2 regions of the Litchfieldia luteola genome follow, and region 1 is predicted to be linked to the other one. Evidence: predicted binding sites of a transcription regulator. Region 1 holds the regulator's gene; the other holds the start of a gene.
The links. Region 1 encodes NrdR, which represses ribonucleotide reductase genes. Its sites were predicted from a motif close to AACACNATATATNGTGTT; they were not measured.
Positions count from the first base shown of each region.

Region 2: J2Z26_RS08385 (vitamin B12-dependent ribonucleotide reductase) is a predicted target of NrdR. The motif match lies at 1,301-1,318, and genes of this name have one in related genera.

Region 1 covers NZ_JAGGKM010000004.1:300,325-307,834, reverse strand. Annotated here, with positions in the region: gene polA (DNA polymerase I) at 1-729, shown strand, start outside; gene mutM (DNA-formamidopyrimidine glycosylase) at 747-1,577, shown strand; gene ytaF (sporulation membrane protein YtaF) at 1,667-2,302, shown strand; gene coaE (dephospho-CoA kinase) at 2,333-2,932, shown strand; gene J2Z26_RS13550 (glyceraldehyde-3-phosphate dehydrogenase) at 3,120-4,151, shown strand; gene speD (adenosylmethionine decarboxylase) at 4,711-5,091, shown strand; gene J2Z26_RS13540 (cytosolic protein) at 5,173-5,550, shown strand; gene nrdR (transcriptional regulator NrdR) at 5,681-6,139, shown strand; gene J2Z26_RS13530 (replication initiation and membrane attachment family protein) at 6,217-7,510, shown strand, end outside.
Region 2 covers NZ_JAGGKM010000003.1:2,474-9,983, forward strand. Annotated here, with positions in the region: gene J2Z26_RS08375 (rhodanese-like domain-containing protein) at 1-89, opposite strand, end outside; gene J2Z26_RS08380 (lipoate--protein ligase family protein) at 259-1,095, shown strand; gene J2Z26_RS08385 (vitamin B12-dependent ribonucleotide reductase) at 1,486-4,050, shown strand; gene J2Z26_RS08390 (hypothetical protein) at 4,265-4,414, opposite strand; gene splB (spore photoproduct lyase) at 4,546-5,571, shown strand; gene mntR (transcriptional regulator MntR) at 5,670-6,089, shown strand; gene J2Z26_RS08405 (patatin-like phospholipase family protein) at 6,190-7,068, shown strand; gene J2Z26_RS08410 (SA1362 family protein) at 7,099-7,500, opposite strand.

The DNA.
Region 1 (7,510 bases):
AAAATCAGACAAACCTTTATCCCTTCGCAAAAGGATTGGGTTATCTTTGCAGCAGACTACTCGCAAATTGAGTTAAGGGTACTTGCACATATTGCAAACGATGAGAACTTAATTGAAGCATTTAACAAAGATTTAGATATACACACGAAAACAGCAATGGATGTATTCCATGTCTCGGCTGAAGAGGTGACCGGAGATATGAGACGCCAAGCAAAAGCTGTTAATTTTGGTATAGTATATGGAATTAGTGATTACGGCCTTTCTCAAAGTCTGGGTATAACCAGAAAGGAAGCAGGTCAATTCATAGAGCGTTATTTGGAAAGTTTCCCTGGTGTGAAAAACTATATGGAGGAGATCGTTCAGGACGCTAAGCAGAAAGGATATGTGTCAACTTTACTTCAACGCCGTCGTTACATTCCTGAAATAACTAGCCGTAATTTTAATGTTCGTAGCTTTGCAGAACGCACAGCTATGAATACTCCGATACAAGGTAGCGCCGCGGACATTATCAAAAAGGCGATGATTGATATGGCAGACCGTCTAGTAGAAGAGAAGTTAGAATCAAAGTTATTGCTACAGGTTCACGATGAACTTATTTTTGAAGCACCTAGACATGAAATTGAACGTTTAGAAAAAATTGTACCTGAAGTAATGGAGAATGCGGTTAAACTTGAAGTTCCGTTAAAGGTTGATTATTCATATGGCCCAACTTGGTATGACGCGAAATAATAAAGGAAGTGAAAGCATTGCCTGAATTACCAGAAGTAGAAACAGTAAGAAGAACTCTTGCACAATTAGTACTCGGCAAAAAAATTGAAGAAGTAAGAGTTCTTTGGCCCAAAATGGTCAAAAAACCTGCTGAGGCCGAACAATTTATTGATGCATTAAAAGGACAAACCATACATGAGATTTCAAGAAGAGGGAAATTTCTTAAGTTCATTTTAGATGATTATGTATTAGTCTCTCATTTACGGATGGAAGGAAGGTATGGATTATATTCTAACGATGAACCTTATGATAAGCACACCCACGTTTTCTTCACCTTTACAGATAACACGGAGCTAAGATATAAGGACGTAAGAAAGTTCGGTACAATGCATCTATTTAAAAAAGGTGTAGAAGAGATGGAGATGCCTCTTTCTCAGCTTGGACCCGAGCCTTTTTCGGAAGAATTTACTGAAAAGGTTTTAAAAGAAGGATTAATGAAAACCAATCGAAAGGTTAAAGTAGCTTTGCTTGACCAAAAAATTGTTGTTGGATTAGGCAATATCTACGTAGATGAAGCATTATTTCGAGCAGGTATTCATCCTGAGCGGGAAGCTAATTCTCTAAAGCCTAAGGAAATCAAAAAATTACATCAGGAGATTGTCAGCACCTTGCAAGAAGCTGTTAATAAGGGTGGAAGTACGATTAGATCCTATGTTAATACTCAAGGAGAAATAGGAATGTTTCAACTTGAATTGTTTGTGTACGGAAGAAAAGCAGAACCGTGTAAACATTGTGGCACCTCACTTGAAAAAATCGTGGTTGGGGGAAGAGGTACTCATTTCTGCCCTAAATGCCAAAGGTTAAAATAAAGTTTCACCCAAAATAAGACTTTCACACTGGATGGGCTCCTCCCATATACTATCATAGCAATTGATAGGAAGGAGCTTCTAAAGAAACGATGACTCAATACTTGTCACTAGTCTTATTAGCATTTGCTGTTAGTCTTGATAGCTTTAGTGTAGGTTTCACATATGGATTACGCAAAATGAAAATTCCATTTAAATCAATTGTAATTATTGCTTGCTGCTCTGCTCTTACCCTTTTGTTAGCTATGGGAGTTGGTAGTACAATCGCAACTATCATATCACCAAGTGCTGCTGAAAAAATTGGAGGCTTAGTGTTAGTCGGTATTGGAGCTTGGGTGTTGTTTCAATTTTTTAAACCTTCCAAGCAGTCCGAAGAGCAAGTAGAAGAAAAGGTGCTTCTGAAGTTTGAAATTAAATCACTTGGCGTCGTTATTAATATTTTAAGAAAGCCCATGGTTGCAGATTTTGATAAGTCTGGAACAATTACAGGTGTAGAGGCTTTTATGCTTGGTCTAGCACTTTCATTAGATGCTTTTGGAGCAGGAATAGGAGCTGCACTACTGGGTTATTCTCCGTGGATAATGGCGACTTGTGTAGCGATCATGAGTTCATTATTTGTAACTTTAGGTATTAATAGTGGACGTACCTTTTCAGAAAGTAAATGGATTCAGAAGTTTTCATTTTTACCTGGCGTAATGCTAATTGTGATTGGAATATGGAAGTTTTAAGTTTTTAATGATGGAGGAGTCGTAGCAATAATGGCACTTATTATTGGTCTAACCGGGGGAATCGCAAGTGGAAAAAGCACAGTTTCAAAGATGCTTGAGGAACTGGGACTTGCCATTGTAGATGCAGATAAAATAGCTCATCAAGTTGTTGAAGTTGGGAAGCCTGCTTATACAGAAATTGTAAGAGTATTTGGAGAGAAAGTTCTAAAGCCCGATCTTAGTATTAATCGTCCGGAGTTAGGAGCTATTATATTTAATGATAAGCAAAAGCGAGAGATGTTAAACAGCATCGTACATCCAGAGGTTCGCAAGGAAATGTTACAACAAGCTGATCGCTTTATAAAAAATGGAGCTAAGGCAGTTATATTGGATATCCCACTTTTATTTGAAAGTAAATTAACCCACATGGTTCAAAAAACAATTTTGGTATATGTTGATGAGGAAGTACAGTTGGAAAGACTTATGTCACGAAACGGTTATACGGAAGCAGAAGCGAAGGCAAGGATTTTCTCACAGATGCCTTTGATTGAGAAGAAAGACTTAGCTGATGTGGTCCTTGATAATAATGGGTCTATAAACAACACAAGAGAGCAATTATTACTTATATTGAGCAAATGGGATATACTATAAAATTAAAAATCGAGTAAACAGTATGAAATTCACTACTGTAAACTCGGTTTTTTTAGATTATTTCCAGAAAAGTCTAACTTTAATAAAATGTGCAATTATATCATCACATTTTTCGTTAATTATGTTATACTAATACCACAAAGACCTTATAAAGAGTATAACATATATCTTGGAAGGAGAATTAATTATGAACCCAAGAATCGCTATTAACGGATTTGGACGAATTGGTAGAATGGTATTTAGAAAGGCTATTATGGAAAATGACTTAAATGTGGTAGCTATTAATGCTAGTTATCCAGCTGAGACGCTAGCACATTTAATAAAATATGATACAAACCATGGAAAATTTGATGGGGATGTCATTGCAGAAGATGATGCTTTAATTGTTAACGGAAAACGAGTAAAGCTCTTGAGTTCACGTGACCCATTAGAACTTCCTTGGAAACAGTTAAATATTGATATCGTAATCGAAGCTACAGGTAAATTTAATTCTAAAGAAAAAGCAAGTCTTCATATGGCAGCTGGCGCAAAAAAAGTAATCTTAACAGCACCTGGTAAGAATGAAGATATAACGATCGTAATGGGCGTTAATGAACATGAATTAGACACAGAAGTTCACAATATTATTTCAAATGCTTCTTGTACAACTAATTGTTTAGCCCCAGTTGCTAAGGTATTAGATGAACAATTTGGTATTGAAAATGGCCTTATGACTACTGTTCATGCTTATACGAATGACCAAAACAATATCGATAATCCTCATAAGGATTTAAGAAGAGCAAGAGCTTGTGCACAGTCAATTATTCCTACTACTACTGGTGCAGCAAAAGCATTAACTTTAGTACTTCCTAGTTTAAAAGGAAAATTACATGGTATGGCACTACGTGTACCAACTTCTAATGTATCATTAGTAGACCTAGTTGTGGACTTAAAGCGTGATGTTACAATTGATGACATCAATGATGCATTTGAAGCTGCTTCTCATAGTTCTTTACAAGGAATATTACAATATACAACAGAACCACTTGTATCAATTGACTTTAATACAAACCCACATTCATCAATTATAGATGGATTATCAACAATGGTAATTGGTGATCGAAAAGTAAAAGTACTTGCTTGGTATGACAACGAGTGGGGTTACTCATGCAGAGTAGTAGACCTTGCAAAACACGTTGCAAGCCTAATGTTTCGAAAATCAGAAGTAGAAGTGGGTTAAGACTCAATTTAAAATATGAACAACAATGAAAACGCTTATTCTTTGAATAGGCGTTTTTAATCATGGTGAGCGTAAAATACTCATTTTACTTTCGGAGTGGATTGGAGCGGAAGGCACTTGACTCCTGCGGGAAGTAGAGAAAAGGTCGAGACCCCACAGACGGAACGTCGAGGAGGCTCGACTTTCTCCCCGCGGAAAGCAAGTGCCTGCAGCGCAAAGGAACGGTCTTCCTTCAAAGTGAGACATACTCTTTTTAAACAGTAAAAATTGTTAATGTTTAAATCCCCCAAAAAGAGGATAAATCAACTATGAGAGGTTAAAGTAAATACTGTTTCACTTTAAATAACCCTTTAACATCTGTAAATATTCACAGAATGTATTGCAAAATGATAATAAGCAAGGTATACTATTTTTCGTGAACAAAAAAACGCTTGGTAATGTTTCTACTTAAAGGGTTAGGACCTCTCTGGACTAACTTTCCCCCGTGGTAGTTAGACACAACCTATATGCGAAAGTTTTCATTAAAAAGAAGAAAAATTGTTAAAGGGGGATTTTTAACATGGAAACAATGGGTCGTCACGTAATTTCAGAATTATGGGGTTGTAATTTCGAAAAATTAAACAATATGCAAGAAATTGAAAGAATCTTTGTTGATGCTGCACTTAAATCAGGAGCTGAGGTTCGCGAAGTAGCATTCCACAAATTTGCTCCACAAGGAGTAAGTGGAGTAGTTATCATTTCTGAATCACACTTAACAATTCATAGCTTTCCTGAGCATGGCTATGCTAGCATTGACGTTTATACATGTGGTGAATTAGATCCTAATATCGCTGCAGATTATATCGCTGAGGCACTTGGCGCTCAAACTCGTGAAAATATTGAATTACCACGTGGTATGGGTCCAGTACAAGTTAAACAAGCACAAGCGAAAGCACTTTAAAATTAATAACAAATCGTCTAAAATGGTAAGAGGTGTATATTATACACCTCTTTTTATTATGAAATTTTAAGGAGCGAACAGATGGGCAGCCTTCAATCATTTTTTAGCAATCATTGTGAAACCAGTGACAATCATAGAGATCCATTACTTAAAAGCCATTATTATAAAGTAACAAACAAACAAGCCATTCAATCAATTAAAGATTTTATTACTAAGCAAAATGGTTTTAACCTAACCTCTATTTCAGAAGAACGCGGAGAGATGAGCGTTTCCGTATCTAAAAAGAGAAAAGCATTTATGGTGATAACGGTTATCTCTGTTAGACCATTTGAAACAGCTATAGACTTTTCGGTTACTACCGAAACAAGTGTATTACCTATGGACTTTGGATACAGTAAGCGATTGGTTCAGTTTATGTATAAAGAATTAGACGGGATACTTCCTCTTCTAAAACGGTAAAAATGTGGAATGAATTAAAACTTGTACTAAGACAAGCTTTCTTATAAGATTGAATTAAGAGCAACTAACTTGACGGGGAATGATGTGTACTCACTTTTTCTCCTAATAGCAGTAGATTGGAGCTGATCTTATGAAGTGCCCAGTGTGTCAAAATAACGGAACTAGAGTACTTGATTCTCGCCCAGTCGATGATAGCAAATCTATTAGACGAAGACGGGAATGTGAAAAGTGTTTACATAGATTTACCACATTTGAAAAGGTTGAAGAAATCCCTCTAATCGTAGTTAAAAAGGAAGGGATTCGTGAAGAATTTAGCCGCGAAAAAATGCTACGTGGTCTAATTAAAGCTTGTGAAAAACGTCCTGTCTCATTGAAACAATTAGAAGATATAGCACATGAAGTAGAGAAAGAGCTTCGAAATCAGGGTAACTCAGAAGTGAAAAGCGTAGAAATCGGTGAAATGGTAATGAACCGTTTATCAAAAATAGATGAAGTAGCATACGTTCGCTTCGCATCTGTGTATCGACAATTTAAAGATATTAACGTCTTTATCGAAGAACTCAAAGAGCTTATCAATAAAGACAGATAGAGAGCTTATAGAATTAAGCTCTTTTTTCCTTTAAAATAAGAGAAAGATTATTATTTAACGGAAAGTTGAGTGAAAGTATGAAACAACAACAACACTGGAAGGATCTTCTGCCAATTGATCGTTATATCGTGCGCTCTGCGGACATGCTAAATGAAAATGATCGAAAGGTGCTCACTCTCCTTTATCAACCGTTAATCGGCACAAAGTGCTTTAGCCTCTATATGACCCTTTGGAGTGAGTTAGAACAAAATCGAATGTGGGGTGAAGAAACAACACATCACGGTTTAATGGCTATTATGCAAACTAATCTAAGAGACATATACCAAGAGAGATTGAAGCTTGAGGCAATTGGCCTAATGAAAACATTTGTGAACGAATCAGACGATAATCGCCTTTTTATATATGACATACAGGCACCATTAACACCTAAAGAATTTTTTACTGACGGTGTTCTAAACATTTTCCTCTATAATCGACTAGGAAAAAATAAATTTATGATGTTGAAACGGTTTTTTTCTGGGGCAGAAATTGATTCACAGAACTTTAAGCCTATTACGAAAAACTTTAATGAGGTATTTAGCTCGATTAATCCTTCTGAAATGGCTGTAAATATTAATGAAGAAACAACTGGTAATACACAGCTTGACCAAAATAATAGTTTTTTCGATCGACAAGGAAAACAAGAAATTCACTTTAGTGAAGATCTGTTTGATTTTGATTTGTTTTTTGCTGGTATATCTGAGGTTATGATACCTAAAAAATCCATTACACCAAAAGTACAGGATGCAATAAAAAAGCTGTCGTTTCTCTATTCTATTGACCCGATACAGATGCAAAATATTGCTATGAGTGCAATTAATCATAATGAAATGATTGATATTGAAAAATTAAGGAAGGCAGCAAGGGATTGGTATCAGTTTGAACATGGAGACCATCTTCCAGCACTTTCAGAAAGAAGCCAACCAATTCCTTATCAAACAATGGCTACTCGTGAGCCGGAGTCAAAAGAAGAAAAGTTGATTAAGCAACTTGAGACAATTTCTCCAAGGGCTCTGTTAATTGATATATCCGGTGGTGCGGAACCTTCATCTGCAGATATGAAAATTATTGAAGATGTTATGTTCGGGCAACAGTTGTTACCTGGTGTCGTAAATGTCCTAATATATTATGTAATGCTACGTTCAGATATGAAGCTTACAAAAGGGTATGTAGAAAAGTTAGCCAGTCATTGGTCGCGTAAGCAAATACGTACTGTTCCTGAGGCTATGACATTGGCAAAACAAGAACATCGTCAATATCAAAATTGGGCAAAAACAAAAAGTGAACCAAAGCAAAATAAGCGTAAGGCGGTTCGAACTGAAATGTTACCAG
Region 2 (7,510 bases), on a different contig from region 1:
AATGTTTTTAGAATTTTTCTTTGATACAAAAACATGATGATAGCGTAAGTTATAAATGCTCCTAGTGCTCCAAGTGTAATATAAACCATTTCCAACAAAATCGACTCCTTCTTTTTTCCTCTTTTCATCGACATACTCTATTATATAAGTGATAACATGAATAATCAAAGGAATTCTGTTTGTTTTTACTTTGAAATCAGTGTTAATTTTGTTAGACTTAAAAAGCAAAATGAAATTTGTGTTAATGAGGGATAAAATATGACGATTGAAACATGGAGATTTATAGACTCAGGTGATTGTTCTCCTGAATTTAATATGGCATTAGATGAAGCCTTGCTTGATTGGCATAGTGAACATAAAATTCCACCGACGATTCGTTTTTATGGCTGGAATCCACCTACCTTATCAATAGGTTATTTTCAGAAGGTAGATAAGGAAATAGACTTTGATGCTGTTAAGAAATATGGTTTAGGTTTCGTGCGACGCCCTACAGGTGGTAGAGGGGTTTTACATGATCAGGAACTTACATATAGTGTTATTGTTTCAGAAGATCACCCTGAAATGCCCCATACGGTTACTGAGGCATATAGAGTGATTTCAGAAGGTGTATTACAAGGTTTTCGATTATTAGGACTGGATGCTTATTTTGCGGTACCTAAAACGGATGAAGAAAAAGCAGGTTTAAAAGATCCTAGGTCTGCTGTATGCTTTGATGCACCTTCTTGGTATGAGTTAGTTGTTGAAGGACGAAAAGTAGCCGGAAGTGCTCAGACACGCCAAAAAGGTGTTATTCTTCAACATGGCTCTATCTTACTAGATATAGATGAGGATAAGCTCTTTGATGTCTTTAAGTATCCTAATGACCGTGTAAAAGAAAGGCTCCAACGTAATTTTAAAAATAAGGCTGTTGCCATAAATGCACTAAGAGCGGAGCCGGTTACGATTGATGAGGCAAAGAAAGCTTTTAAGGAAGGTTTTGAGAAGGGCCTGAACATTGAACTTGAGCCCTATACTCTTTCAGATGAAGAAATACTATATGTAGAAGAGATTGTAAAGAAGAGATATGCAAATCCTGATTGGAATTTTAAAAGATAAAATGACAAGCGACTTTTTTTTAGTCGCTTTTTTTAATTGATTTTTTAAAAGTGTTTATTTGTAAGGGCTCATTTTAGATAAGGATTTTGCAACCGACAAATTTTTTCGTTTTTGGTCAATAAACGAGAATAATCTTAGTTTATCTCTTGCTATCTATCTTTTTTAAACTATTTAAGGTTTGACAAAAAAGATTATAGTTGACCAAAAATCAATATGTAGTATTGTCGAAAAATAATTATATACTATATATAGATTTTTATATTGATTTGGATTGGAGGAATATGTTAAGTTATGGTTACTGCTAAATAAGACAACAAACGAGGGTTGATAGAAATATTAGATGCCCTCGTATGGACAAGCTATAAACTGAGTGACAAGGGAGATGTGAGAATGGCTGTTGTGCTAGAAAAAAAGAATATGGTGAATGTAGAAAGGCTTAATCAAGATATCAGGCTTTTTCCTCAAGTACACCCAATTACAGAAGATATGATACTTACACATAAAGGAGTATCACGTCTTGTTATGCTTGATCGTTATACTTTCAAGGATACTGAAAAAATCACATTAACTGCTGGTGATTTTGTCGTATTAACGATTAAGGAAGATCCAAAGTTCCCAGCGCGTGGTCTTGGATATATCGTGGATATTGATTGGGAGCAGAAAGCTGCTAGAGTACTAGTTGAAGAGGAATACCGTGGTGTATTAGACAGCCAAGAGGAAGTCGAAACTGGAATAATTAAGAGATCTCTTGACGTAATTGAGAAGCCTTTAGAAATCTACTACGAGCAAATTGCTAAGCGAAATGCAACAGGTCTTGCATCAGTAGAAAAAACGGAAGAAAAGCGACAAGAATGGTTTGAGAAGTTCTACGCAGAGCTAGTGAACTTAAACTTCATCCCAGCTGGCCGTGTATTATACGGGGCAGGTGCTGGTACAGAAGTTACATTCTTTAACTGTTATGTAATGCCATATGTACAAGATTCTCGTGAAGGAATTTCAGAGCATAGAAAACAAGTGATGGAGATTATGAGCCGCGGTGGCGGAGTAGGAACAAATGGTTCCACGTTAAGACCACGAAATGCACTGGCTCGTGGAGTAAACGGTAAATCATCTGGGTCTGTATCTTGGTTGGATGATATTGCGAAGCTTACTCACCTTGTTGAGCAAGGTGGGAGTAGACGCGGAGCCCAAATGATAATGTTGAATTCCTCACACCCTGATATTATAGAATTCATCATTTCTAAGATGCAAAATCCAAGAATTTTACGCTACTTAATTGAAAATACAAACGATGAAACGATTAAAAAATACGCTCAAGAAAAATTAAAATTCACTCCGCTTTCACAACAAGAAAGAGATATGTATCAAGGAATTGTTAACTACAAATCTATTCCTGGTTATGGCGGATTTAGTGATAAAATTATAAAAGATGCAGAAATAAAACTTAAAACAGGCGGGAATTATTCAGTTCATAATCCAGAGTTCCTTACTGGCGCAAACATCTCTATATGTTTAACTAAGGAGTTCATGGAGGCTGTTGAGGAAGATGCTTATTATGAACTTAAATTCCCAGATGTAGAAAGCTATGATGAAGCTGAGATGAAAGTTTACAATGAGGAATGGCATAAAATTGGTGATGTAAGAGAATGGGAGAAACTAGGACACAAAGTACGAGTGTACCGTAAGATCAGAGCGAAAGAGCTTTGGAACCTAGTTAACATTTGTGCAACGTATTCAGCAGAGCCAGGAATTTTCTTCATTGATAATGCAAATGAAATGACAAATGCGAAAGCTTATGGACAACAAGTAGTTGCGACAAATCCGTGTGGAGAGCAACCTCTTGCACCATATTCAGTATGTAACCTTGCAGCTGTTAACCTAGCTGAAATGGCTGATAAAGAAACAAAAACAGTTAACTTTGAAAAGCTTAAGAAAACAGTTGAAGTTGGAGTTAGAATGCAAGATAACGTTATCGATGCTACTCCATACTTCCTAGAAGCGAATAAAAAACAAGCATTAAGCGAGCGCCGTGTTGGTCTTGGGGTAATGGGATTACACGATTTACTTATCTATTGCGAAACTGAGTATGGTTCAGAAGAAGGCAATAAGCTTGTTGATGAAGTGTTCGAGACAATCGCAACAACTGCTTATCGCGCTTCAATTGAACTTGCGAAAGAAAAGGGAAGCTTCCCATTCTTAGTTGGCGATAACGAAGAAGGCACTAATCGTTTAAGAAATGCATTCACTCAAACTGGCTTTATGGAAAAAATGCCAGAAGATATTAAGAATGGTATTAAAGAGTACGGAATTCGTAATTCACACCTGTTAACTGTTGCTCCCACAGGTTCCACAGGGACAATGGTTGGAGTCAGTACCGGCTTAGAACCATACTTCTCCTTCTCATATTTTAGAAGTGGGCGTTTAGGCAAGTTTATTGAAGTAAAAGCAGATATCGTTCAAGAGTATTTAGACAAAAATCCTGAGGCAGATCCAAATAACCTTCCAAAATGGTTTATTTCTGCAATGGAGCTTGCACCAGAAGCACACGCTGATGTTCAATGTGTTATCCAGCGTTGGATTGACAGCTCAATTAGTAAAACAGTAAATGCTCCAAGAGGGTACACTGTTGAGCAGGTTGAAGGAGTATATGAGCGTTTATACAAAGGTGGAGCAAAAGGTGGAACTGTTTATGTTGACGGTAGCCGTGACTCACAAGTATTAACTCTTAAAGCGGAAGAAAACACTTTTGAAGAAGAAGTTGTTACAGAGACAACTGAAAAGAAAAAGAGTCATGTTGTATTAGTAGATACAATTAATGCATTACGTTCAACAGATGTAACCATCGGTTCAGAAGTTGGAAATACATGTCCAGTTTGTCGTCAAGGTACGGTTGAAGACCTTGGAGGCTGCAATACGTGTACTGGATGCGGCGCACAACTTAAATGTGGATTGTAAAATAGTAAAAAAAGACCCTGCTTTGGGTCTTTTTTTGTTGTTTTTATTTAAATAGCACTAACTAATCCACCCTAATTAGATTAGCCAACCCTGTTATTATGAAGTTTATCGGTCAAGCAAGAGGATTTATCGGTCTATACCCAAATGAAATCGGTCTTACTTATAGCTTATCGGTCAACTCGCGATAGATTTCGGTCTATCACCAAATCACGAGTTAATACTCAATCTCCTCAAAATCCTTCGGCTCTGGAGTAGGCTGCATAGTTTGCAACTCCTTATTTTTCGAAATTTCATCATTTAAATCTTGATATGCCTTAACCTTCCCAATTTTTCTTTGATAGCGTTTCCCTTCATTAGGATTCATGTACATTTACCTCCTTTGAATTAGAATGTTACCGATAGTTTATCCAAATATCCCACAACCTTTTATGGAAACCATTGGCGCATTTTATCCATTCTAATCCGGTCATACTAACCATAAAAAGAGGTGAAACCATGGAACCATTTATCCCACAGCTCGTTTACATAGAGCCTAAGGCCCTAGATTATCCACTTGGAGTCGAGCTAAAAGAAAAATTTGAAAAGATGGGAATTGAAATTAGGGAAACAACATCGCATAATCAAGTCCGCGATTTACCAGGTGACAATGAAAACCAAAAATACAGAATTGCCAAATCCACACTCGTGGTAGGTATACGAAGAACTTTAAAGTTTGATACATCAAAACCTTCAGCAGAGTATGCGATTCCATTGGCGACAGGCTGCATGGGCCACTGTCATTATTGTTACTTACAAACCACGCTTGGGAGTAAACCATACATTCGTACTTATGTGAACCTTGAAGATATTTTTGAACAAGCAACTAAATATATAAAAGAAAGAGAACCAGAAATCACACGTTTTGAAGCAGCTTGTACCTCGGATATTGTAGGTTTGGATCATTTAACTCATTCACTTAAAAAGACGATTGAGTTTATAGGTGATACTGATTTGGGTAGACTTCGATTTGTTACTAAATACCATCATGTAGACCATCTTTTAGATGCGAAGCATAATGGTAATACGAGGTTTCGCTTTAGTGTAAATTCTCGTTATGTGATAAAGAACTTTGAGCCAGGAACATCATCTTTTGATGAAAGGCTTGAGGCAGCAAGGAAAGTTGCAAATGCGAATTATCCTTTAGGCTTTATTGTTGCGCCTATTTATATGCATGAGAATTGGCAGGAAGGTTACTTCGAACTTTTTGAAAGATTGCATGCATCTCTTCAAGGGATAGACCTTTCAAACTTATCCTTTGAACTTATCCAGCATCGTTTTACTAAGCCAGCAAAAAAAGTTATACAGCAAAGATATCCTAAGACCAAGCTTGAGATGAATGAGGAAGACCGAAAGTACAAATGGGGACGCTACGGAATTGGAAAATATGTCTATAAAACCGAAGACGCAGAGGATATTGAAACAACAATTAGACGTTACATCCATGAATTTTTTCCAAGTGCTGAAATTCAATATTTTACGTAAGTCGTGGTAAACGTTTCCTTAATTGCTTGTCAGCCTATAGGTTCTATTGTAAACTTTTAATACAAGAAGCTTTCCGGCTAAGTTATGGAGGAGACAAAATGCCAACACCAAGTATGGAAGATTACATTGAACAAATATATATGTTAATTGAAGATAAAGGCTATGCAAGAGTTTCTGATATTGCCGAAGCTCTGTCAGTCCATCCCTCCTCAGTAACGAAAATGGTTCAGAAACTGGATAAAGATGAATATTTAATATATGAAAAATATAGAGGGCTAGTATTAACTACAAAGGGTAAAAAGATTGGAAAGAGATTGGTCTTTAGGCATGATTTATTAGAACAGTTTATGAAATTAATTGGTGTTGATGATGATAAAATTTACAATGATGTAGAAGGAATTGAACATCATTTGAGTTGGAATGCGATTGATCGAATTGGAGATTTAGTTCAGTATTTTGAAGAAGATAATTCTAGAATTACTGAGTTACGAGATGTCCAAAAACGAAATGAAGAATAGTGTTTCAGGTTCAATCCTGATAACACTATTCTCTTTTTTTTGGTCTAATTCACCCCTCGTTTTGATACATATATATCAAAAGTACGAGGGGGATTTCTTATTGTATATCGATGGTGTGTTTTCGGGAGGTGGGATAAAAGGATTTGCGTTAATTGGTGCATTTAAAGCAATCGAGGAAAAGGGGTTTAAGTTTAAGCGCTTAGCAGGAACGAGTGCAGGCTCACTTTTGGCAGCATTTATTGCAGCGGGATATACAAGTTCGGAGATCATTGAATTGATGGATGAGATAAATATGAAGGAATTCCTGGATAAGCGAAAAACAGTTATTCCCTTCCCTTTTTCTAATTGGCTTTTATTATATTGGAAGCTAGGGCTTTATAAAGGATTTGTATTAGAAAAATGGATTGAAGAGAAGCTTGAAAAAAAGGGAGTGAAAACATTTGCTGATCTTCCCCATCAATCACTTCGTCTAGTTGCTTCTGACCTTACGAACGGTAAGATCCTTGTTTTACCAGATGGTTTGAAGCCGTACGGTATTAACCCAAGGACCTTTTCAGTTGCTAAAGCTGTGCGTATGAGCTGTAGCTTGCCCTATTTTTTTGACCCAATAAAACTATCCATAAAAGAGAACAAAAACATTATTGTAGATGGAGCTGTGTTAAGTAATTTTCCAATTTGGCTTTTTGAAGAAGAAAAGAAGGCAAGACCATTATTGGGAATAAAATTGAGTACGAGCTATACAGAGAAGCCTGCAAACCAAATAAATAACGCAATCCAGTTGTTTACGGCTCTATTTGAAACAATGAAAGATGCCCATGATGCACGCTACGTATCAAGAAGACATGAGAAAAATATCATCTTCATACCTTTAGAAGGAGATCTAACTACAGAATTTGACCTTACTGAAGAGAAAAAACAATCAATCATTAAAGTCGGGGAACAAAGAGCAGCAGACTTTTTGAAAAAATGGACATATTAAAAATAGAAAAAAAAAGAAGAATCAAGTTTTCTAAAAGAAAGCTCGATTCTTCTTTTTGCCTTTTTTTCCTTCAATAACAGTTAGGTGTGTTGGGGTCGATTTCTTCTTTGGTGTTGACGGTTGATTCGGCTTTTTTACACTTGTTAAACTCGCCTTTTTGTTTATTGAACCAAGTACATTACTTTTTCTACTTCCTTGGTCATTAAAACGCTTTGCGGATTGTTTGGCTGCTCTTAAATATGCAGAGTGTTCTTTTCCACCAATTCGCCGTCTAACAAACCATTTATAAATAAGGAAGATAACAACACCAAAAAAAGCATAAATAGCTAGTTGTTTTAATAATTGCCCCGGCTCAAATAGTAGTGTAGATAAGAGGCCAAATACACTAAGACTAATGAGAACTAGAACAAAAATATTACGGCGACGATTCAAGAGAAACACC